2 linked regions of the Magnetospirillum sp. XM-1 genome follow. The protein of the gene in region 2 interacts with the protein of the main gene of each other region in a pairwise test. Links are inferred from orthologs where the notes say so. Each region holds a gene or a part of one and is shown on either strand. Other genes may lie near its edges. The genes, in order: rplA and thrS.

Region 1 (3,053 bases), 850 kb from region 2 along the record:
TTTTGACCACCCTTACGGGGTGATCGGTAAAGCGCCAGAAGGCCGGGATACGGCAAACCCGCATCCCGGCCCCTGGATAAACACCAGAAGGCGTTCTTACTTGACCTGCACCTTGGCGCCGGCCTCTTCCAGAACCTTCTTGATCTTCTCGGCTTCGTCCTTGGCCACGCCTTCCTTGACGGGCTTCGGAGCGGCCTCGACCAGATCCTTGGCTTCCTTCAGGCCCAGGCCGGTGATGGCGCGGACTTCCTTGATGACGTTGATCTTCTTCTCGCCGGCGTCGGCGAGGATCACGTCGAACTCGGTCTTCTCTTCGGCAGCCGGGGCAGCGGCACCGGCGGCAACGGCGGCGACGGCCACCGGAGCGGCGGCGGAAACGCCCCACTTCTCTTCCAGCATCTTCGAGAGCTCGGCGGCCTCGAGAACGGTCAGGGCGGACAGGTCGTCAACCAGCTTGGCAAGATCAGCCATTTAAAACACTCCTAGTAAAAGCTTGAAGCTTGGGATTGGTTCAAAAATCTCACGCGGCGTCCTTGTCCGCCTTGGCCTTCAGGACGCGGGCCAACTGGCCTGCGGGCGCCTGAAGAACGCCGGCGATACGGGTGGCCGGGGTCGAAATCATGCCGAGCAGCTTGGCACGCAGTTCGTCGAGCGACGGCAGCGTGGCGAGCGCCTTGACGCCGTCCACGTCCAGACGATTCGGGCCCAGCGATCCACCGAGGATCTTGAGCTTGTCGTTCGTCTTGGCGTAGTCGGCGACGACCTTGGCGGCGGCGACCGGATCGCGCGAAACGGCGATGGCGGTCGGCCCGACGAACAGGTCGGCGATGGACTCGAACTCGGTACCCACAAGGGCGAGCTTGGTGAGACGATTCTTGGTCACCTTGAAGGTGGCGCCAGCCGCACGCATCTTCCCGCGCAGATCAGTCATCTCGGCGACCGTCAGACCCGAATAATGGGTGACGACCACCAGCCCGACGTCTCCGAGCGTTCCCTGCAGCGAGCCGACCCACTCTGTCTTTTGTGTCCGGTCCACTTTCGTCTCCAAACATAGAGCCGAAACGTCCCCGCCATCATGGCGGCTGGTTCCGGTCCATTGCCCATGGCCTGGTCGGGTGGCGAACCACCCGGCAAGGCCGGTGGCCTGTCCCAGAAGCTTCAAGCCGTGCCGATCCCCCCGAAAAGGGAACCGGAAGCGTTCTTTGACCTCTGTCTGCGCAGGCGGGGAACCCCTTCAAGCCCCTTTGACGGGGCACCTACGGTCTCGGACAGGTTGGAAGTCCCCTTAAAGGGAACTTCCGCCTTCTCCCCTTCCCTCTCGGGTCGGGGAAACCTTTTGTCCCCCGGCCTTAGGCCAGGGTGGCGACGTCGAGCTTGACGCCCGGGCCCATGGTCGAGCTGATGGACACCTTCTTGAGGTAGGTGCCCTTGGCGCCCTGGGGCTTCGCCTTGTTGATGGCATCGACGAACGCCTTGACGTTCTCGGCCAGCTTCTCTTCCGAGAACGAGGCCTTGCCGATGCCGGCGTGAACGATACCGGCCTTCTCGACGCGGAACTGGACCTGACCGGCCTTGGCGGCGCGGACGGCCTCGGCCACGTTGACGGTCACGGTGCCCAGCTTCGGGTTGGGCATCAGGCCGCGCGGGCCCAGCACCTTACCGAGACGGCCCACCAGACCCATCAGGTCGGGAGTGGCGATGACGCGGTCGAAATCCATGTTGCCGGCATTGCAGGACTCGAACAGATCCTGCTCGCCGACGATGTCGGCGCCGGCCTTGCGGGCCTCCTCGGCCTTGTCGCCCTTGGCGAACACGGCGACGCGCACGGTCTTGCCGGTGCCGTGGGGCAGCTCGACCACGCCGCGGACCATCTGGTCGGCGTGACGGGGATCGACGCCGAGGTTCAGCGCGATCTCGATGGTCTCGTCGAACTTGGCGACGGCACGGGTCTTGATGGCCTTCACCGCATCGGCGAGGCTGTAGAACTTGTCGCGGTCGATATCGGCATAGGCCGACTTCAGGCGCTTTCCTTCGCGAGCCATGTGCTTACTCCACCACCTTGAGGCCCATGGAACGGGCGGAACCGACGATCATCGTGGACGCGGCCTCGACGTCGTTGGCGTTGAGATCGGCCATCTTCTTCTCGGCGATCTCACGGATCTGAGCCATGGTCACTTCGCCGACCGTGCCGCCCTTGCCGGGGGTGGTCGAGCCCTTGGACACCGCGGCGGCCTTCTTCAGGAAGTAGCTGACCGGCGGGGTCTTGGTCACGAAGGTGAAGGTACGGTCGGAATAGGCGGTGATCACCACCGGAATCGGCATGCCGGGCTCCAGAGTCTGAGTCTGGGCGTTGAAGGCCTTGCAGAATTCCATGATGTTCAGGCCGCGCTGACCCAGCGCGGGACCGATCGGCGGCGAGGGATTCGCCTTGCCGGCCGGGACTTGGAGCTTAACGTAGCCCACGATCTTCTTTGCCATGTCACAATCCTCTCTCTGTCACCAGAGTTGGCGGTACGGCGTTGGCGCGCCTCCCGCCCTCCAAACCGCGTCCGGACATCCGGATGCGGAAAACAAAAAGCACCGGTGCCGCCCGCGCCTGTCCGGCGGGGCGGCTTCCGGTCACGTCCCTCAGATCTTTTCGACCTGAGAGTATTCCAGTTCGACCGGGGTGGAGCGACCGAAGATCGACACCGCCACCTTGAGGCGGGCCTTCTCCTCGTCGACTTCCTCGACCAGGCCGTTGAACGAGGTGAAGGGGCCGTCCGAGACCCGCACCTGCTCTCCCACCTCGAAGGTGATGGAGGGCTTGGGGCGCTCGACGCCTTCCTGCACCTGCTTGATGATGCGCTCGGCTTCCCGCTCGGTGATCGGCACGGGGCGGCCCTTGCCGCCCAGGAAGCCGGTGACCTTGGGTGTATTCTTGACCAGGTGCCAGGTGTCGTCGGTGAGATCCATCTTCACCAGGACATAGCCCGGGAAGAACTTGCGCTCGGCGTTCACCTTGGCGCCACGGCGCACCTCGACCACTTCCTCGGTCGGCACCAGAACCTGCT
Region 2 (16,961 bases):
TCAACGATCAGACAGGACTTCATTCCCAAGCTTGCCTCCGATGGAGGGGCGGTCTTGTTCCCTGAGCGGGAGTGCCACCCCTTCGTGGTCCCTTACCCCATGCCTATACTATTCGTTCCGCGTGAAATCCAGCAGCTTGCCGACGTCGAGCACCACGAGCAGCTTATCGTCCAGGCGGTAGATGCCGATGGAGAAATCCCGCCAATGGGGATCCAGCGTCGGCGGATTGCGTTCGAACTTGGCCGCCGGCAGCGACAGAACCTCGCCCACCTGGTCGACCATCAGGGAGTAGAGCTCGCCGCCCATGTCGACGACCACGCTCATGCCCTTCTTGTCCTCGGCCCGCTTCTTCAGGCCGAGGCGGAGCCGGACGTCGATGGCGGTGACGATGCGGCCGCGCAGGTTGAGGCTGCCCGCAACCTCGCGGGGCGCCAGGGGAATGCGGGTGATCTTCTGCGGGCCCAGCACGTCCTGGACGGTCAGCACGGGAATGCCGAACAGCTGACCCTCGATGAACATGGTCACGAAGTCCTGGGTCTCGGGAGCGGCCAGCTCCGTTCCAGGGCGCTTACCAGCGGGGACTAACTGATTCATGCGGCACCTTTAGAGGCTGCGATGGTCGTGGCCAGGGTCTGCAACAGGGCATCGCGGTCGAACTTGGCGATGTAGTCGTTGAAGCCCACCTGACGGCCGCGTTCGAAGTCCTTTTCGGTGGCGTGCGACGACAGGGCGACCATGGGGATGGTGCCCCAGCGACCGTCGGCGCGCACCGCCTGGGCGAATTCGAAGCCGCTCATGCCGGGCATTTCGATGTCGCTGATGATGGCGTCGAACTCGTCGCCGCGCTCGCGGAGCGCCAGGGCCTTGTCGGCGCCGTCCACCGAGATCACCTCGTAGCCGGCGACCGACAGCAGAGGCGTCAGCAGGTTGCGGAAGAACGGCGAGTCGTCCACCAGCAGCACGCGCGGCTGATGGTATTCGTTGCTGCCGAATTCCTTGTCGTTGCGGCCGAACCAGTCGCCGAACGCCTGCGGCAGGTAGTAGCCGGCGTCGATGATGGTGGTGGCCTTGCCGGCGATGACGGCGGTGCCGATGACGCCGGGATTGTCGGCGGACAGTTCCACCTTCAGGGTGTCCTCGACGATGTCGACGATCTCGTCGACCACCAGGCCCATGGTGTGGTCCTTGTCCGAGAACACCAGCACCGGCTGGCGACCCTCGTCGCGGAAATTCATGATGCCGTCGATGGCGATCAGCGGCATCAGGTGGCCACGGTACTGGACCATGGGCTTGCCGTGGCTGTGCTCGATGTCGCCCACCTCGATCTCCTCGAGGCGCGCCACCAGGGCCAGCGGCACCGCCTTGAGGTCGTCGCCGCCGGCGCGGAACACCAGCAGCGAGGTCTTGCGGTCGGCGTGGCTCTCGCGGATGGTCTGGGCCTCGGCGTCGCGGGTGCCGGCGCCCATCATGCCGGATTCGCCGGTGGCGCCGGCGATGCCGTTGGGGTCGAGGATCATGATCACCGAACCGTCGCCCAGGATGGTGTTGCCCGAGAACATGGAGATGTGGCGCAGGATGGGAGCCACCGGCTTGACCACGATTTCCTCGGTGTCGAACACCCGGTCGACGATGATGCCGAAGGTGTAGGTGCCCACCTGGGTGACGACGATGAAGGTTTCCTGCTGCTCTTCCTCGTTCTCGGCCAGCTTGAGCAGGCGCTTGAGCGAGACCAGGGGCAGCAGGCGATCACGCAGGCGCAGAACCGGCGCGTTGTTGATCATCTCGATGCCGTGCTCGGAATTGGCCGTCACGCGCACCAGTTCCAGCACGCTGATCTGCGGGATGGCGAAGCGCTCGACGGCGCATTCGACGATCAGGGCCGAGACGATGGCCAGGGTCAGCGGGATCTTGATGACGAAGCTTGATCCCTTGCCGGGCTGGCTCTTCAACTCGACGGTGCCGCCGATCTTCTCGATGTTGGTGCGCACCACGTCCATGCCGACGCCGCGGCCCGACACGCTGGTGACCTTCTCGGCGGTGGAGAAGCCGGCCTTGAAGATGAACTGGTAGATCTGCTGGGGCGTCAGCGCCTCCAGCTCGGATTCCGACGCCAGGCCGTTCTGGATGGCCTTCTGCTTGATGCGGTCCAGGTTGAGGCCGCGTCCGTCGTCGGAGATCTCGATGATGATGTGGCCGCCCTCGTGGAAGGCGTTCAGGACGATCTTGCCGATTTCCGGCTTGCCGACCTTCTTGCGCTCCTCGGTGCCCTCCAGGCCGTGGTCGGCCGAGTTGCGCACCATGTGGGTCAGCGGGTCTTTGATCAGCTCGAGGACCTGACGGTCCAGCTCGGTCTCGGCGCCGAGCATCTGGAGGTCGATCTTCTTGTTCATTTCGACCGCGAGGTCGCGGACGATGCGCGGCAGCTTGGCCCAGGCGTTGCCGATGGGCTGCATGCGGGTCTTCATCACACCTTCCTGGAGGTCGGTGGTGATGTGGCTCAAGCGCTGCAACGGGGTGGCGAACTCGCTGTCGTCCTTGCCGCGGACCATCTGGAGCAGCTGGTTGCGGGTCAGCACCAACTCGGACACCAGGGTCATCAGGTTTTCCAGCAGTTCCACGTTGACGCGGATGGTCTGGGCGGCGACGGCGGATTCCTTGGCCTCGCCCGCCGGGACCGGCGGCGCGGCGGCGGCGGCCACGGCCGGCGGCTGGGCGGCGGTCGCGGGGACGCTGGCCTTGACCGGCTCGGGCTCGGGTTCCGGCTCGGGCTCGGGCTCCGGCTCGGGGGCCGGCGCGGCGGCGGCGGGCTCGGGCGCGGCGGCCACCGGCTCGAAGGTGGGCATGGGCGGCGACGGCGGCGGCGGCGCGGACGGCGCGCCGACGGACCGGCCCTCGGCCATGGCGTTGAGACGCTCGATCAGGTCGGCGTCGCTGCCCTCGGGCTCGCACTCGTTCTGTTCAAGATGGCCCAGGATCAGCTTGATGCGGTCGATGGACTGCAGGATCAGGGTCACGGCGTCGGGGGTGACCTCCAGCTCGCCGTCACGGAACTTGCCCAGCACGTTCTCGCCGGCGTGGGCCACATGCTCAAGGCGCGGCAGTCCCAGGAAGCCGCAGGTGCCCTTGATGGTGTGGACCAGACGGAAGATGTTGCCCAGAATCTGAGGGTCGTTGGGATTCTGCTCCAGATTCACCAGGGCAACGTCGAGAACGGAAAGACTTTCCGATGTCTCAGTCAGAAATTCACTGAGGAGATCATCCATGATCGACTCCAGTACGGTCCTGTTTCAGCACTCGCGCGCGGCACCAAAACCACCTCTCCCCCTATCCGAACTGGACAGGCCATGCCGACTAATAGCACGGCGAGGAGGTCTTTAGAAGAACCCAGACCAGGGTAAATCCGCTTGCGAAACGATTTTTTCCACGATCCCTGTCAGGCCATGATGGAAATCTCCCCAGGCCTTGGATCCAAACGGATTTTCAGGCCCTTGGCCCTGGCGAGGTGAAGCGCGAACCACGCCTGTGCTCCGCGGGGGCCCGAGGGCGGCGCGCCGTCGACCAGCACCAGCCGGGCTTCGGCCGACAGGCCGAGGCCTTCGCCCACGGCGTCGATCCGCAATCCGGCCGAGCCGTCGCCGCTCTGCCCGCACCGGGCATTGATCCGCCCGCCGCGCGGCAGGGCGTCGCGGGCGATCAGCACCAGATTAAGCAGCAGCCGGGCGGTTTCGCCGTCGATCTCGGGGCGTTCGCTGGCCCAGTCCAGCGCGATGCCGCCGGCCACCGCGCCGCTTAAGTAGGCGCGGACCAGGTCGCCCAGCGCCTTGGGGGCATGGGGCAGGTCGTTGGCCGGCCCCAAGGTGGCGCGCAGGAATTTCAGTCGGGCGGTGGCCGCCCCCATGCTGGCCGAAACCAGACCCAGGGTTTCCGGGTCGCTGCCATCCTCGAGCAATTCCAGGCCGGCCGCCGCCGCGCCCAGCGGGCTGGCCAGATCGTGGCACAGGCGGGCGCAGAGCAGTTCTGACAGCTTGGTATCGGGAAAGTCATTCATGGGAAGGCAGCATCCGGGATTTCACCTACAGTACATAGTCATACTATAGGCACAGTCAATACGTCATAACCGAAGGGTCGCCACCGCTTCCAGATGAGCGGACCAGGGGAACTGGTCGATGGGAGAGATTCCTTCGATGCGCCAGCCGCCATCGCAAAGGGTGCGCAGATCGCGGGCCAGGGTGGCGGGATTGCAGGACACCATGGCGATGGTCGAAGGTCCTCCGGCCGAGGGGCGGGCCAACTCGGCGGCCTGGGCGGCTGCGCCGGCCCGCGGCGGGTCCAGCACCACGGCGCGGAAGGCTTTCAGCTCATGGGCCGCCAGGGGGCGGCGCGCCAGGTCGCGCACCTCGGTGGTGAGCGGCAGTTTCGCGGCCCGGGCGGCGGCGTCCAGCGCCGCCACCGGCCCCTGCTCGCCTTCCACGGCGCGAACCGGTCCGCGCTGGGCCAGCGGCAGGCTGAAGCTGCCGCAGCCGGCATAAAGGTCGGCCACCGGCACGCCCCCCGGGATGGCGGCCAGGATGGCTTCGGCGATGGCCAGCTCGCCGCCGCGGGTCGGCTGCAGGAAGGCGCCGGGGGCGGGTTCGACCGCGATGCCGCCGAACCGCACCAGGGCCGGGCGACGCCGGGCGATGGGCTCGACGAAGCCGCTGCCCGGCCTGCGCCAGTGCAGGCGGGCGAGGTCCAGGGATTCCGCCGCCGCCGCCAGGGCCTCGCGCTCGAACAGGTCGAGGCGGGCGGGCGCTTCCACCAGCACGTCCAGGCCGCCTTCGGTCAGGGTGACGATCATCTCGCCGCCGCCCTCCACGGCGATGCCGGCCAGCATGCGGCGCAGGCCGGGCAGGGCGTCCCCTAAGGCGGGGTCGAGCAGCGGGCAGCGCTCGATGTCGATGACGGTATGGCTGGCCCTGCCGTTGAAGCCCAGCAGGATGCCGCCCTTGGCGCGGGTGAAGGTGAAGTCGGCGCGCCGCCGCGAGGCGGGCGGAATGCGCATCAGCGGCTGCACCGGGGCATCGGCAAGACCCTGGCGGGCCAGTTGGGTGATCAGCAACTCGCGCTTCCACTCGGCGTAAAGGGCGTCGTCCAGATGCTGGAGCGAGCAGCCGCCGCAGCGGCCGTAATGGGCGCAGGGTGGGGCGACGCGGCCGGGGCCGGGCTCGGTGACCTCGATCAGGGCGGCGGTCAGGCCGTCGCCCCGCTTGCCCTCGACCCGGGCCAGCACCTTGTCGCCGGCCACCGTGAAGGGAACGAACACCGTCTCCGCGTCCAGGCGGGCGATGCCGTCGCCGCGCGCTCCCACCTGTTCGATGCTCAGTTCGACGGTGCGCGGGGCGGGGGACGTCCGGCCGGAACGCGGCGGGGCGCGGCGGGGCTTTCTCATTTGGGAGCGCGGCCCAGATCGGCCCGGCCCAGATCGGCCAGGAAGCGGGCGAAGATCTCGGCCACTCCCTTTTCCATGGCGCGGGCGGCGTCCTCGACCCGCTCGGTGGGCGTCGCTACGCGGGTCTCGTAGGTCTGAAGCAGCACGAGGCGCCCGTCGCGGGCGCTGACCACCGCCAGTTCCAGCTCGACGGCGACCTGGGAGGCGCCGGCGACCTGCTCGAAGCGACGCACCTTGCCGCGCAGCACCCAATCGGACAGAACCCGCAATTCCGGCGTCACCACCCGGTCGGCCAGCCCGGACTCGGCCAGATAGTGGGCTAGGCGGTCCTGCAGCAGCATGCCCGGCGGCTCGCTCCAGAAGTCGTATTTGTAATGGGCCAGCGCGCCGTCGCGGGCGAAGGCCAGGGCGCGTTCGGCCACCACGCCGTCGGCGGCCAGCCGGTTGACCTCCAGCACGCCGGGCAGGGCGGGTTTGGCGAAGCGCTGGGCGGGCGCGCCGGGCTCGATGCGGTAGAAAGAATCCGGCGGCGCGGCGGGGCCGGCGCAGGCGGCGAGGAAGAGGGCCGCGAAGGCGGCGGAGATGATTATGCGCATGGTCTTCATTTCCGTCCCGGGCCGTCCTCGCCCCGTTTGTTGCCGCCGATCAGCACGCCGGGATTGTCCCTGATCTGGCGCGAGAACTCGTTCAGGTTCCGGGTGGTGCTGTCCAGGTTGTAGGTGACCGAATCGATGGAGCGCGACACCGCCTGCAGGGTATGGCGCAGGTCCTTCAGGCTCTGGTCGATGTTGTCCTGGTTGCCGGTGACCGACTTGTCCAGGCTGGTCAGCATGGCGTCCACCTTCTTGCGGCTGTCCTGCAGCCCGGCCGACAGCTTGGCGGCGTTGTCCAGAGTCTCCCTGATGCGATCGGCGTTGGCGTCGGTGATCACCTTGCCCGACAGGGTGCCGGTCATCTTCTCCACGTCGGCGGTGATCCTGGGCGTCTTGGCGGCCAGGTCCTGGGCCACCGCCAGCAGGTTGGCCATCAGTTCGGGGGCGTGGCGCTCGAGGATGGTGCCCAGCGATCCCACCTGCTGGTTCAGGCTGAACAGCAGCGGCTTCAGGGCGGTCTGGTTGAGGTCGGTGATCTGGCCGGCCATGTCGTTCATGGCGGCGAAGATGTTGGCGGCGGGGCCCGACGGGATATCCGAGCCGGGGGGCAGCATCTCGGGCGAGACGCCGCCCTTGATGTCCAGCGTCGCCGCCGCCAGCAGGCCCGACGCGGCGACGCGGGCCTGGGAATCCTTGGGGATGCGCCAGTCGTTGGCCACCGAGACCTCCAGGCGGAAGGCGGTGGTGTTGCCCTCGACCAGGGGGGAGATCTTCTCCACCTGCCCCACCGGGAAGCCTTCGTAGGTGACCTTGGTGCCGTACTTGATGCCGGCCACGTTGGCGAGCCGGGTGTAGTACGACTGGGTTGATCCGGTCCGGCCCGTGAGCACGACTACGACCACCACAAGCGACACCAGCATGGCCAGCACGAAGCCGCCCACCATCACGTAGTTGATACGGGAATCCTTCATGGGCGCAGGGTCCGGTCGGTTGGGTGGGCGGGGCCGCCGATCAGGCGGCGCAGATAGGAATCCGCATCGGGCTCGGCTTCCTCGGTGCGGCGGTTCAGCAGGTTCTGGATGCGCGGGTCGGAACTGGCGCGGATGGCGTCGACGGTGTCGAGCGCCAGCACATGGCCCTTGTCCAGCACGCAGATGCGGTCGGCGATCTTGAAGGTGGAATCGAGATCGTGGGTCACCACCACGATGCTCATGCCCATGGCGTCGCGCAGGCGCAGGATCAGGTCGTCGATGGACGACGCCACCACCGGGTCCAGCCCGGCCGAGGGCTCGTCGCAGAACAGCAGTTCGGGGTCCATGACGATGGCGCGTGCCAGGGCGGCGCGCTTGATCATGCCGCCCGACAGCTCGGCGGGCTTCAGGTGCTCGAACCCGGCCAGGCTGACCACCTCGAGCTTGAGCCGGGTCATGATGCCGATGGTGGTCTCGTCCAGCTGGGTGTGCTCGCGCAAGGGCAGCGCGATGTTGTCGCCGACGCTCATGGAGCTGAACAGCGCGCCCGACTGAAACGCCACCCCGGTGCGGGTGCGCAGCCGCTGCAGCGCCACTGGCGACAGCTTGGCGATGTCGTGGCCCAGGATGCGCACCGTGCCGGAGCTGGGCTTCTTCAGCCCCAGCAGGTGGTTGAGCAGCGTGGTCTTGCCCGAGCCCGAGCCGCCCATGATCACCATGATCTCGCCCTTGGCCACGGAAAGCGACACGTCGTGCAGGATCTGGCGGTTGCCGTAATGGGTGGCGAGGTTGGAGACCTCGATGCTGTGGGGGGTGGGACTGCCCATCAGCGTGTCACCATGAAGACGAAGATCATGTCGGTGATGACGATGGCCGAGATGGCGTGGACCACCGAGCGGGTGGTCATGCGTCCCACTCCTTCGGCGCCGCCGGTGACCGAGGCGCCGTTGACCACGCCGACCACGGTGATCAGCACGGCGAAGATGGCGCTTTTGCCTAAGCCGTGCCAGACGTCGTTGAGCCGCACCAGATCGGTCATCTCGTCCACATAGGCGCCGATAGAGCTGCCCAGCTGCGGCGCGATGTAGAGGCCAGCAGCGAACAGCCCGACCAGATCGGACCACAGGGTGAGCGCCGGCAGCATCACCAGCATGGCCAGCAGCGGCGGCACCACCAGGAAGCGCACCGGCGAGATGCCCATGACGGTGAGCGCGTCGATCTCCTGGTTGATGCGCATGGTGCCCAGCCTTGCCGCCAGCGCCGAGCCGGAACGCCCCGCCACCAAGATGCCGGTGATCAGCGGGCCGAACTCGCGCACCACACTCATGGCGACGCCGATGGACACCCGGGATTCGGCTCCGAACAGTCGCAGCGTGTAGATGCCCTGGATGGCCAGCATGATGCCGATGGTGGCCGACAGCACGGTGACGATGGGCAGCGCCCCGATGCCGATCTCCATGGCCTGGGCCACGATGGGGGTGAGGCGGACGGGCTGGCGGCGCTTTCCCCCCATGCCCAGCCAGTAAAGGCATTCGCCCACCAGCGAGGCGCCGAAGCCGAATTCGGCGATTCCGTCCATCGTCCGGCGTCCCAGCCGGTCGAGAAAACCGATGAATCCCCTGGGTTCGGCGTCCGTGCTCACCGGGTCATCCCTCCAAGGCCCCCTCAAGCGTGTCGGCGATGGCGAAGACGCGGTCCAGGCGGGCCAGCTGCAGCACCCGGCGGACCGGGTCGCTGATGGCGGCCAGCACGAAGCGCGTGCCGTTCTTACGCGCCATCTGGTAGGCCTCGACCAGCCCGGCGATGCCGGAGCTGTCGATATATTCCACCGCCGAAAGATCGGCCACCACCAGCGGGCGCTTGTCCAGCATCAGTTCCATCAGCGCCTTGCGCAGCGCGGGCGAGTGGCGCAGGTCCACCTCGCCCGACAGGGCCACGATGGCGGCGGTTCCGATGGCACGATGTTCCAGCTTCATGTCGGGTCGATCCGTTTGACCATTTGCAACAGGTTGCCGATTCCGGGCGGCGGGGCCAGGAAATCGACGTGATCCATGATCGAGCGCATCAGGTGGGTGCCCAATCCCCCCGGCCGCACCTCGTCCAGCGGCCTGGGTTGGATTTTAGCCACATCCACGGCCGGAGCGAAATCCATAAGTCGTATGACCAGTCGATCATTGTCGCGATTCAGGTGAACCACGATGTCGCCATCCGTACCGCGATAGGCGTGGCGGATGATGTTCTGGCAGGCTTCGTCCACCGCCAGGACCACGTCGCCCACCATGGATTCGCCGCAGCCCATGGCGCGGGCCGCGCCGCCCACCGCGGCGCGGATGGAGGACAGCTCGTCGGGACGGGCGGGGTAGCGGCGTTCGAATTCGGCGGTTTCGGATATGGGCGGACGCTCGCGGCGGTCCTCGATCACCACCAGGGTGATGTCGTCCCTGAGCGAGCCGCTGTCGTCGAGCGAGCGCACCACCGAGTCCAGGCGCAGACCGGCCGGCAGGTCGGCAAAACTCTGGAGCAGCGCGCGGGCGCCCTCGTTCTCCAGCATGCCGTCATGGCGCGAGCGGGCCTCGGTCAGCCCGTCGGTGAAGAGGTAGAGGCAGCCGCCGTCCAGATCGACCACGCTTTCCGGGCAGCCGTCGGCGAACAGCTCGACGGCGATGCCCAGCGGCGGCATGTCGCCCTCGATGGGGGTGAAGATGCCGTCCTTCAGCAGCAGCGGCGGCTCGTGCCCGGCGATGGCCAGGGTCACCCGGCCCATGGCCGGATCGAACACGCCGGCGGCCATGGTGACGAACATGCCGGGCATGCGGGTTTCCAGCATCTCGGAATTGATGGCGGCCAGCACGGCGCCTGGGCCCGCCTCGCGCTTGACGAGGCAGCGGAACAGGCTGGCGGTCTTGGCCATCAGCAGCGAGGCCTTCATGCCCTTGCCCGCCACGTCGCCGATGGCAAACGCGATGCGCCCGTCGGCCAGCGGCATGATCTCGTAGAAATCGCCCGACACGCCGCTGGCGGCCAGATTGATGCCGTGGATGGGGGAATCGCCGGGCAATTCGCCGGGCAGCATGGCCCGCTGGATCTCGGCGGCCAGTTCCAGCTCGCGCTTCAGGCTCTGCTGCTCGGCCATGTCGGCCACCAGCCGGGCGTTGATCAGGGCCAGGGCCGAACTGGCGGCCAGCGCCTGCAGCAGCCGCGAATCCGTCTGGGTGAAGGCATCGCCGCTGACCTTGTTGAACAGCTCGATGGCGCCGAGCCGCTGGCCCCGCGCCGACATGGGGGCGCACAGGATGGAGCGGGTCTCGAAGCCGGTGGCGGCGTCGATGGACCGTGCGAAGTCGGGGTCGCGCCTGGTGTCCTTCACCAGTTGCGGCACGCCGAGGTCGATGGTGCGCCCGACGATGCCGGTTCCCGGCGACAGCCTGAGGCCCCTGACGTCCACCGGTCCGATATTGGCGCGGCACACCAACTCGCCCGTGTCCTCGTCGACCAGGAACAGCGAGGCGGCCTCGGCGCCCAGCCGCTTGGCGATGCGCTCCAGGCCCAGGTGCAGCGTGGCCTCGACGTCGTGGGACTGGACGAAATCACCGGTCATCTCGACGATCAGGTCGAGATGGCTGGCGGATTCGGTCTCGGGAAGCGGGCTCGGCATGGCCCTATCATGCCAAGGACTCGGGAAACGGCCAAACGGATAGATGAAGCCGCCGCCTATTCAAAAAAATATGCACGCGGGGCTCGACTTTCCCCGTTCTGCCCGTGTAAAGGGAGGGCGGGACGGGAAGGCCGAGTTGGGGCTGATGATGTTGTTTTCGCGAGGCAAGGGCGGTCCGACGATCGAGCCCGGCGACGTTTTTCACAAGCTTGGTACGTATGGCAGCGATTGGACGGTGGAGCGGGTCTTCGACTACCCCGACATTCCCCGCCATGTCCGCCTGATCGACCGGGGCAGCGGCCGCACCATGACGGTGGCCGCCGACATGCTGCTCGATCCCGACAATTTCGTCAGGCGCAAGGCCTGATCACGGCGGCCGGCAATCCAGGCTGCCGGCCAGGTGCTTTTCGATCAGCGGCGGGTAGTCGTAGACCAGCACGCTGTCGCGCTGAGAGATGGCGACCTCGGTGTCGTTGCCCTTGCGCGTGAAGTCCACCACCAGGAAGGTCTCGGTGCGGAACACCGCCTCCAGCTCGCCCACCAGCTCGGCGCGGCTGCCATTGGCGGTGATGTTGCAGCGGTAATGATAGTTGGGGCCGCGCGCGCACCACGACAGCATGCGCGCCACCTTGGGGCAGGCGTTGGAGGGGCTCACGCTGGTGCGCAGGCTGACCTTGCGGTCGGCGTTGGCGCGCGCTTCCTCGGGGGTGCGGTCCGGTGTGACCAGGGAGCAGCCCCCCAGGGCCAGCGCCGCGGCAAGGATGACAGGCAATCTCATGGAAATTCCGATACAGCCTGACCGAATCCTAGCCGGGATTGCATTGGAACGGAACTAGGGTTTTCACCCTAGGACTCTTGGGTGGCGCCCAGCATGGCCGCCACGACGCTGGTCAGGCGGATCAGATCGCCATCGCGCGACAGCCGGTGGTCGCCGTCCTTGACCAGGATGACCTCCACCTGTTCCGAGGCCAGGCAGTCGGCGAGGCGCAGGGCGGTCTGCCAGGGCACGTCGGCGTCCTTCTGCCCCTGAATCAGCCGGACCGGGCAGTGCAACTGGATCAGGTCGCGCAGCAGCAGGTGATTGCGCCCGTCCTCGATCAGCGAGCGGTGGACGCGCCAGGGATTGTCCGGCTCGTAGCAATTGGGCAGTTCCAGCTCGCCGGTTTCCATCAGGGTGCGGCGCTGCTCGAAGGTGAAGTCCTGCCACATCAGGTCCTCGGTGAAGTCGGGGGCGGCGGCCACGCCCACGATTCCGGCCACCCGGTCGCGCAGCTCCAGCGCGGCGAGCAGGGAGACCCAGCCGCCCAGGCTGGAGCCCACCAGGACCTGCGGCCCCTCGGTCAGGTCCCGGATCACCGCCACCGCGTCGGCCGCCCAGCGCCCGACGGTGCCGAAGAGGACGTCGCCCGAGGATTTGCCATGGCCGTAATAATCGAAGCGAAGGAAGGCGCGGCCTTGGCCGCGGCACATCTCCTCCAGCGCCAGGGCCTTGGTCCCTTCCATGTCGGAATGGTAGCCGTGCAGGAACACCACGCCGGGAGTCTTGCCTTCCAGCCTGCGGTAAGCGATTGTCGCGCCGTCGGGGCGTGTTAGTATCCCGCCGCCCGCCGGGTTTTGCCCGTTTTTCGAGTTCACTGTCATCGCTTTCGGAAAACCCATGGATCACGTTGCCCCCATCGAAGCGCCATCCCCGGCCGTTCGTCAACCGGTCGTGTTGCAGGTGCTGCCCGCCCTGGTGACCGGAGGGGTGGAGCGCGGCACCGTGGACATGGCCGTGGCCCTGGCCGAAGCCGGGTGGACGGCCATCGTCGCCTCCGAGGGCGGCCCCATGGTGCGCGAGCTGACCCGCGCCGGGGCGATTCACATCACCCTGCCGCTGGCCTCGAAGAATCCCCTGACCATCCGTTCCAACGCGCTGAAGCTGGCCGATCTGATTGCCACCCATCAGGTGGACATCGTCCACGCCCGCTCGCGCGCGCCGGCCTGGAGCGCCTGGATCGCCGCCCAGGCCACCGGCGCCCATTACGTCACCACCTTCCACGGCACCTACAATCTCGGCTGGTTCGGGTTGAAGCAGAAGTACAACGCCGTGATGACCAGGGGCGAGCGGGTGATCGCCATCTCGGACTTCATCGCCGAGCATGCGCGCCGCATCTACGGCCTGGAGGCGGACCGGGTCCGCGTGGTCCATCGCGGCATCGACATGACCCGTTTCGACCCCGCCCGCGTCAGCCCCGAGCGCATCATCCAGCTGGCCCAGAAGTGGCGCCTGCCCGACGGCTATCAGGTCATCATGCTGCCCGGCCGCCTGACCCGCTGGAAGGGACAGGCGGTGCTGATCGAGGCCCTGGCCCTCTTGGGCCGCCACGACGTGCGCTGTCTGCTGGTGGGCTCGGACCAGGGCCGCACCGGCTACCGCGAGGAACTGGTGGAGCTGATCAAGCGCCGCGACCTCACCGACGTGGTCCATCTGGCCGACGAGTGCAGCGACATGCCCGCCGCCTACATGCTGACCGACGTGGTGGTGTCGGCCTCCACCGACCCGGAAGCCTTCGGCCGCATCGCCGTCGAGGGCCAGGCCATGGGCCGTCCGGTGATTGCCACCGCCCACGGCGCCACCGACGAGACTGTGCTGCCCGGCCGGACCGGCTGGCTGACCGCGCCGGGCGACGCCGCTGCCTTGGCCCAGGCGCTCGACCGCTTCCTGGCGCTGTCGGCCGAGGAGCGCGACCTGATGGCCAAGGACGCCATGGATTTCGTGCGCTCGAAGTTCTCGAAGGAGAGCATGTGCGCCAGCACGCTCGACGTCTATCGCGAGGTGCTGGGCATGGACCCGGTTCCGATCGCTTCCGGGGAATCGTGAGCGCTTCGCCAAAAATTCTCGTCATCAAACTCGGCGCGCTCGGCGATTTCGTCCAGGCCATGGGGCCCTTCGCCGCCATCCGGGCATATCACCCGTCCGCCCACATCACCCTGCTCACCACCAGACCCTTTGCCGAGCTGGCCGGCGCCTGCCCGTGGTTCGACGAGGTCTGGCTGGACGACAAGCCGCCGCTGTGGCGCCTCGACAAGGTGCTGGCCCTGGCCGGCCGCCTGCGCGGCGGGCATTTCGAGCGGGTCTACGACCTGCAGACCTCGGACCGCTCGTCCTGGTATTTCCGTTTGCTGGGCAAAGGGGTGGAATGGTCGGGCATCGCCAAGGGCTGCTCGCATCCCCATGCCAACCCCCAGCGGGATTTCATGCACACCATCGAGCGCCAGCGCGAGCAACTGGCCATGGCCGGCATCAATAAAGTGCCGCCCCCCGACCTCGCCTGGGCCGAGGCCGTGCCGGGCCGCTTCGACATCCCCGGTCGCTTCGTGCTGCTGGTGCCGGGCGGCGCCCCCCACCGTCCCGCCAAGCGCTGGCCGGTGGAGCGTTTCGCCCGATCGGCCTGCTGGCTGGTGGAACGGGGCTTCACGCCCGTCCTGCTGGGCACGAATAAGGAGCGGGCCGAGATCGAAGTCATCACCGCCGCCTGTCCCCAGGCGGTGGACCTGGGCGGGCGCACCGGACTACCCGACATCATCGCCCTGGCGCGCCGCGCCGAGGCGGCCTTGGGCAACGACACCGGCCCCATGCATCTGATCGCCGCCGGCGGCTGTCCCTCGGTGGTGCTGTTCTCCCACGAGTCCGACCCCAGCCTGTGCGCGCCCAGGGGCAACGTCACCGTGCTGCGCCGCCCGTCGCTGGCCGAGCTGGGCGAAACAGAGGTGGAGGCGGCGCTGGATGGGATGTTGCCCGCGCCTTGACTTAGGTGCGTTTCTCCTTAGACTCCCTCCCCCTGATTTGTTCCCACGCGTGAAAGAGAGTGTCATGGTCGCCATCACCCTGCCCGACGGCAAGGTTCGCCAATTCGATCACCCGGTGACGGGTCTGGACGTGGCAAAGGATATCGGCCCCGGTCTGGCCAAGGCGGCGCTGGCCATCACTATCGACGGCGAGATGAAGGATCTCCTCACGCTGATCGATCGCGACGTGAACCTCTCCATCATCACCGCCAAAAGCGGCCAGGACGCGCTGGAGCTGCTGCGCCACGACGCCGCCCACGTCATGGCCGAGGCGGTGAAGGAGCTGTATCCCGAGACCCAGGTCACCATCGGCCCGTCTATTGAGAACGGCTTCTACTACGACTTCGCCCGCCCCACCCCCTTCACCCCCGACGATCTGGCCAAGATCGAGCAGCGCATGGCCGAGATCGTCGACCGCGACGAGGCCATCACCCGCGAGGAATGGGACCGCGACGCGGCGGTGAAGTTCTTCGAGGATGCCGGCGAGAAGTACAAGGCGGAGATCATCGCCTCGATCCCCGCCGACCAGAAGATCGGCCTTTACCGCCAGGGCAATTTCATCGATCTGTGCCGCGGCCCGCATCTTCCCAGCACCGCCAAGCTGGGCAAGGCCTTCAAGCTGATGAAGCTGGCCGGCGCCTATTGGCGCGGCGATTCCCGCAACGAGATGCTGCAGCGCATCTACGGCACCGCCTGGTTCGACAAGAAGGACCTGGACGGCTATCTCCACATGCTGGAGGAAGCGGAAAAGCGCGACCACCGCCGCCTGGGCCGCGAGATGGAGCTGTTCCACCAGCAGGAAGAGGCCGCCGGTTCGGTGTTCTGGCACAAGAAGGGCTGGACGCTCTACCGGGCCGTCGAGGCCTATATGCGCCGCCGCCTGGAAGCCAACAACTACGAGGAAGTGAAGACCCCGCAGCTGGTGGACTTCTCCCTGTGGGAGGCCTCGGGCCACGCCGACAAGTTCTCCGAGTCCATGTTTACCATCCGGACCCAGGACGAGCGCCATCTGGCGGTCAAGCCCATGAACTGCCCCTGCCACGTGCAGATCTTCCGCCAGGGCATCAAGAGCTACCGCGACCTGCCGCTGCGCATGGCCGAGTTCGGCTCGTGCCACCGCTATGAACCGTCGGGCGCGCTGCACGGCATCATGCGGGTGCGCGCCTTCACCCAGGACGACGCCCACATCTTCTGCACCGAGGACCAGATCACCTCGGAGACCATCGCCTTCTGCCAGCTGCTGAAGGAGGTCTACACCGATTTCGGCTTCACCGACGTGCGGGTCAAGTTCTCGGACCGCCCGGCCAAGCGGGCCGGCTCGGACGAGACCTGGGACAAGGCCGAGGGTGCGCTGCTGGAGGCCTCCAAGGCCGCCGGCCTGGAGACCACGCTCAATCCCGGCGAGGGTGCCTTCTACGGCCCCAAGCTGGAATTCGTGCTGCGTGACGCCATCGGCCGCGACTGGCAGTGCGGCACGCTGCAGGTGGACTTCGTGCTGCCCGAGCGTCTGGACGCGGCTTACGTGGCCGAGGACGGCACCAAGAAGCGCCCGGTCATGCTGCACCGGGCCATCCTGGGCTCGTTCGAGCGCTTCCTCGGCATCCTGATCGAGAATTTCGCCGGGCGCTTCCCCCTGTGGCTGGCTCCCACCCAGGTGGTGGTCGCCACCATCGTGTCGGAAGCCGACGATTTCGCCCGCGAGGTCGAGGCTAGTCTCAAGGCCGCCGGCCTTCGGGTCGAGTTGGACTTGCGCAACGAGAAGATCAACTACAAGGTCCGCGAACATTCGGTGGCCAAGGTGCCGGTGATGCTGGTGGTCGGCAAGCGCGAGGCCGAAAGCCGCCAGGTGGCGATCCGCCGTCTGGGCAGCCAGAACCAAGAAATTGTTGCGCTGGAGCAGGCTATCGCTACACTCGGCGCAGAGGCGACCCCGCCCGCGTGACGGGGCGAACCCCTTGGAACCGACGGCCCGGCCCGCGAAATCCGCACCCGGGCCCGTTGGTGTACTCGAAACGATGGAGATTGTTCTATAGCTAGGCCCCCGATGCAGACGCCGCCCAAGAACGATGGGCCGCGCGTCAACCGCGAGATCGATGTGCGTTCCATCCGCTTGGTGGGCGCCGACGGAGAAATGATCGGAGTCGTGACCCTGCGCGAGGGTCTGCAGATGGCCGAGGATGCCGGTCTCGACTTGGTCGAGGTCTCGCCCAACGCCGAGCCGCCGGTCTGCAAGATTCTGGACTTCGGAAAGTTCAAGTACGAGGACCAGAAGAAGAAGAACGCCGCCCGCAAGAAGCAGAAGGTGATCGAGGTCAAGGAGATCAAGCTCCGCCCGAACATCGACGATCACGATTACGACGTGAAGATGCGGAGCATGCGCAAGTTCCTCGAGGAAGGCGACAAGGTGAAGGTCACCCTGCGTTTCCGCGGCCGCGAACTGGCTCACCAGGACCTGGGCATGAAGGTGCTGGAGAAGGTGCGCG

Evidence for each region.
Region 1: the proteins of thrS (region 2) and rplA interact in binary tests that used the Escherichia coli proteins (3 or more experiments, as listed by UniProt). The link is inferred for Magnetospirillum sp. XM-1 from one-to-one orthologs.

Annotation. Positions count from the first base shown.
Region 1 is NZ_LN997848.1:2,085,092-2,088,144, reverse strand. Bases 197-3,053 are described here. They hold rplA (50S ribosomal protein L1), read right to left. Parts: upstream 2,043-3,053; coding sequence 1,350-2,042; downstream 197-1,349. Other genes in these bases: nusG (transcription termination/antitermination protein NusG), read right to left, coding at 2,629-3,053; rplK (50S ribosomal protein L11), read right to left, coding at 2,047-2,478; rplJ (50S ribosomal protein L10), read right to left, coding at 521-1,036; rplL (50S ribosomal protein L7/L12), read right to left, coding at 197-471. In the rest of the region: more of rplL, read right to left, coding at 97-196. UniProt on the Escherichia coli protein: One of the primary rRNA binding proteins, it binds very close to the 3'-end of the 23S rRNA. Forms part of the L1 stalk. It is often not seen in high-resolution crystal structures, but can be seen in cryo_EM and 3D reconstruction models.
Region 2 is NZ_LN997848.1:1,225,626-1,242,586, forward strand. The notes cover bases 14,019-16,961. They hold thrS (threonine--tRNA ligase), read left to right. Parts: upstream 14,019-14,503; coding sequence 14,504-16,420; downstream 16,421-16,961. Other genes in these bases: XM1_RS05905 (glycosyltransferase family 9 protein), read left to right, coding at 14,019-14,439; infC (translation initiation factor IF-3), read left to right, coding at 16,523-16,961. Outside these bases: XM1_RS05830 (PleD family two-component system response regulator), read right to left, coding at 1-23; XM1_RS05835 (chemotaxis protein CheW), read right to left, coding at 109-594; XM1_RS05840 (chemotaxis protein CheW), read right to left, coding at 591-3,263; XM1_RS05845 (histidine phosphotransferase family protein), read right to left, coding at 3,434-4,048; XM1_RS05850 (class I SAM-dependent RNA methyltransferase), read right to left, coding at 4,112-5,428; XM1_RS05855 (ABC-type transport auxiliary lipoprotein family protein), read right to left, coding at 5,425-6,024; XM1_RS05860 (MlaD family protein), read right to left, coding at 6,030-6,992; XM1_RS05865 (ABC transporter ATP-binding protein), read right to left, coding at 6,989-7,819; XM1_RS05870 (ABC transporter permease), read right to left, coding at 7,819-8,634; XM1_RS05875 (STAS domain-containing protein), read right to left, coding at 8,639-8,968; XM1_RS05880 (SpoIIE family protein phosphatase), read right to left, coding at 8,965-10,647; XM1_RS05885 (hypothetical protein), read left to right, coding at 10,793-11,014; XM1_RS05890 (hypothetical protein), read right to left, coding at 11,015-11,425; XM1_RS05895 (alpha/beta hydrolase), read right to left, coding at 11,494-12,288; XM1_RS05900 (glycosyltransferase family 4 protein), read left to right, coding at 12,305-13,510; more of XM1_RS05905, read left to right, coding at 13,570-14,018. UniProt on the Escherichia coli protein: Catalyzes the attachment of threonine to tRNA(Thr) in a two-step reaction: L-threonine is first activated by ATP to form Thr-AMP and then transferred to the acceptor end of tRNA(Thr). The rate-limiting step is amino acid activation in the presence of tRNA.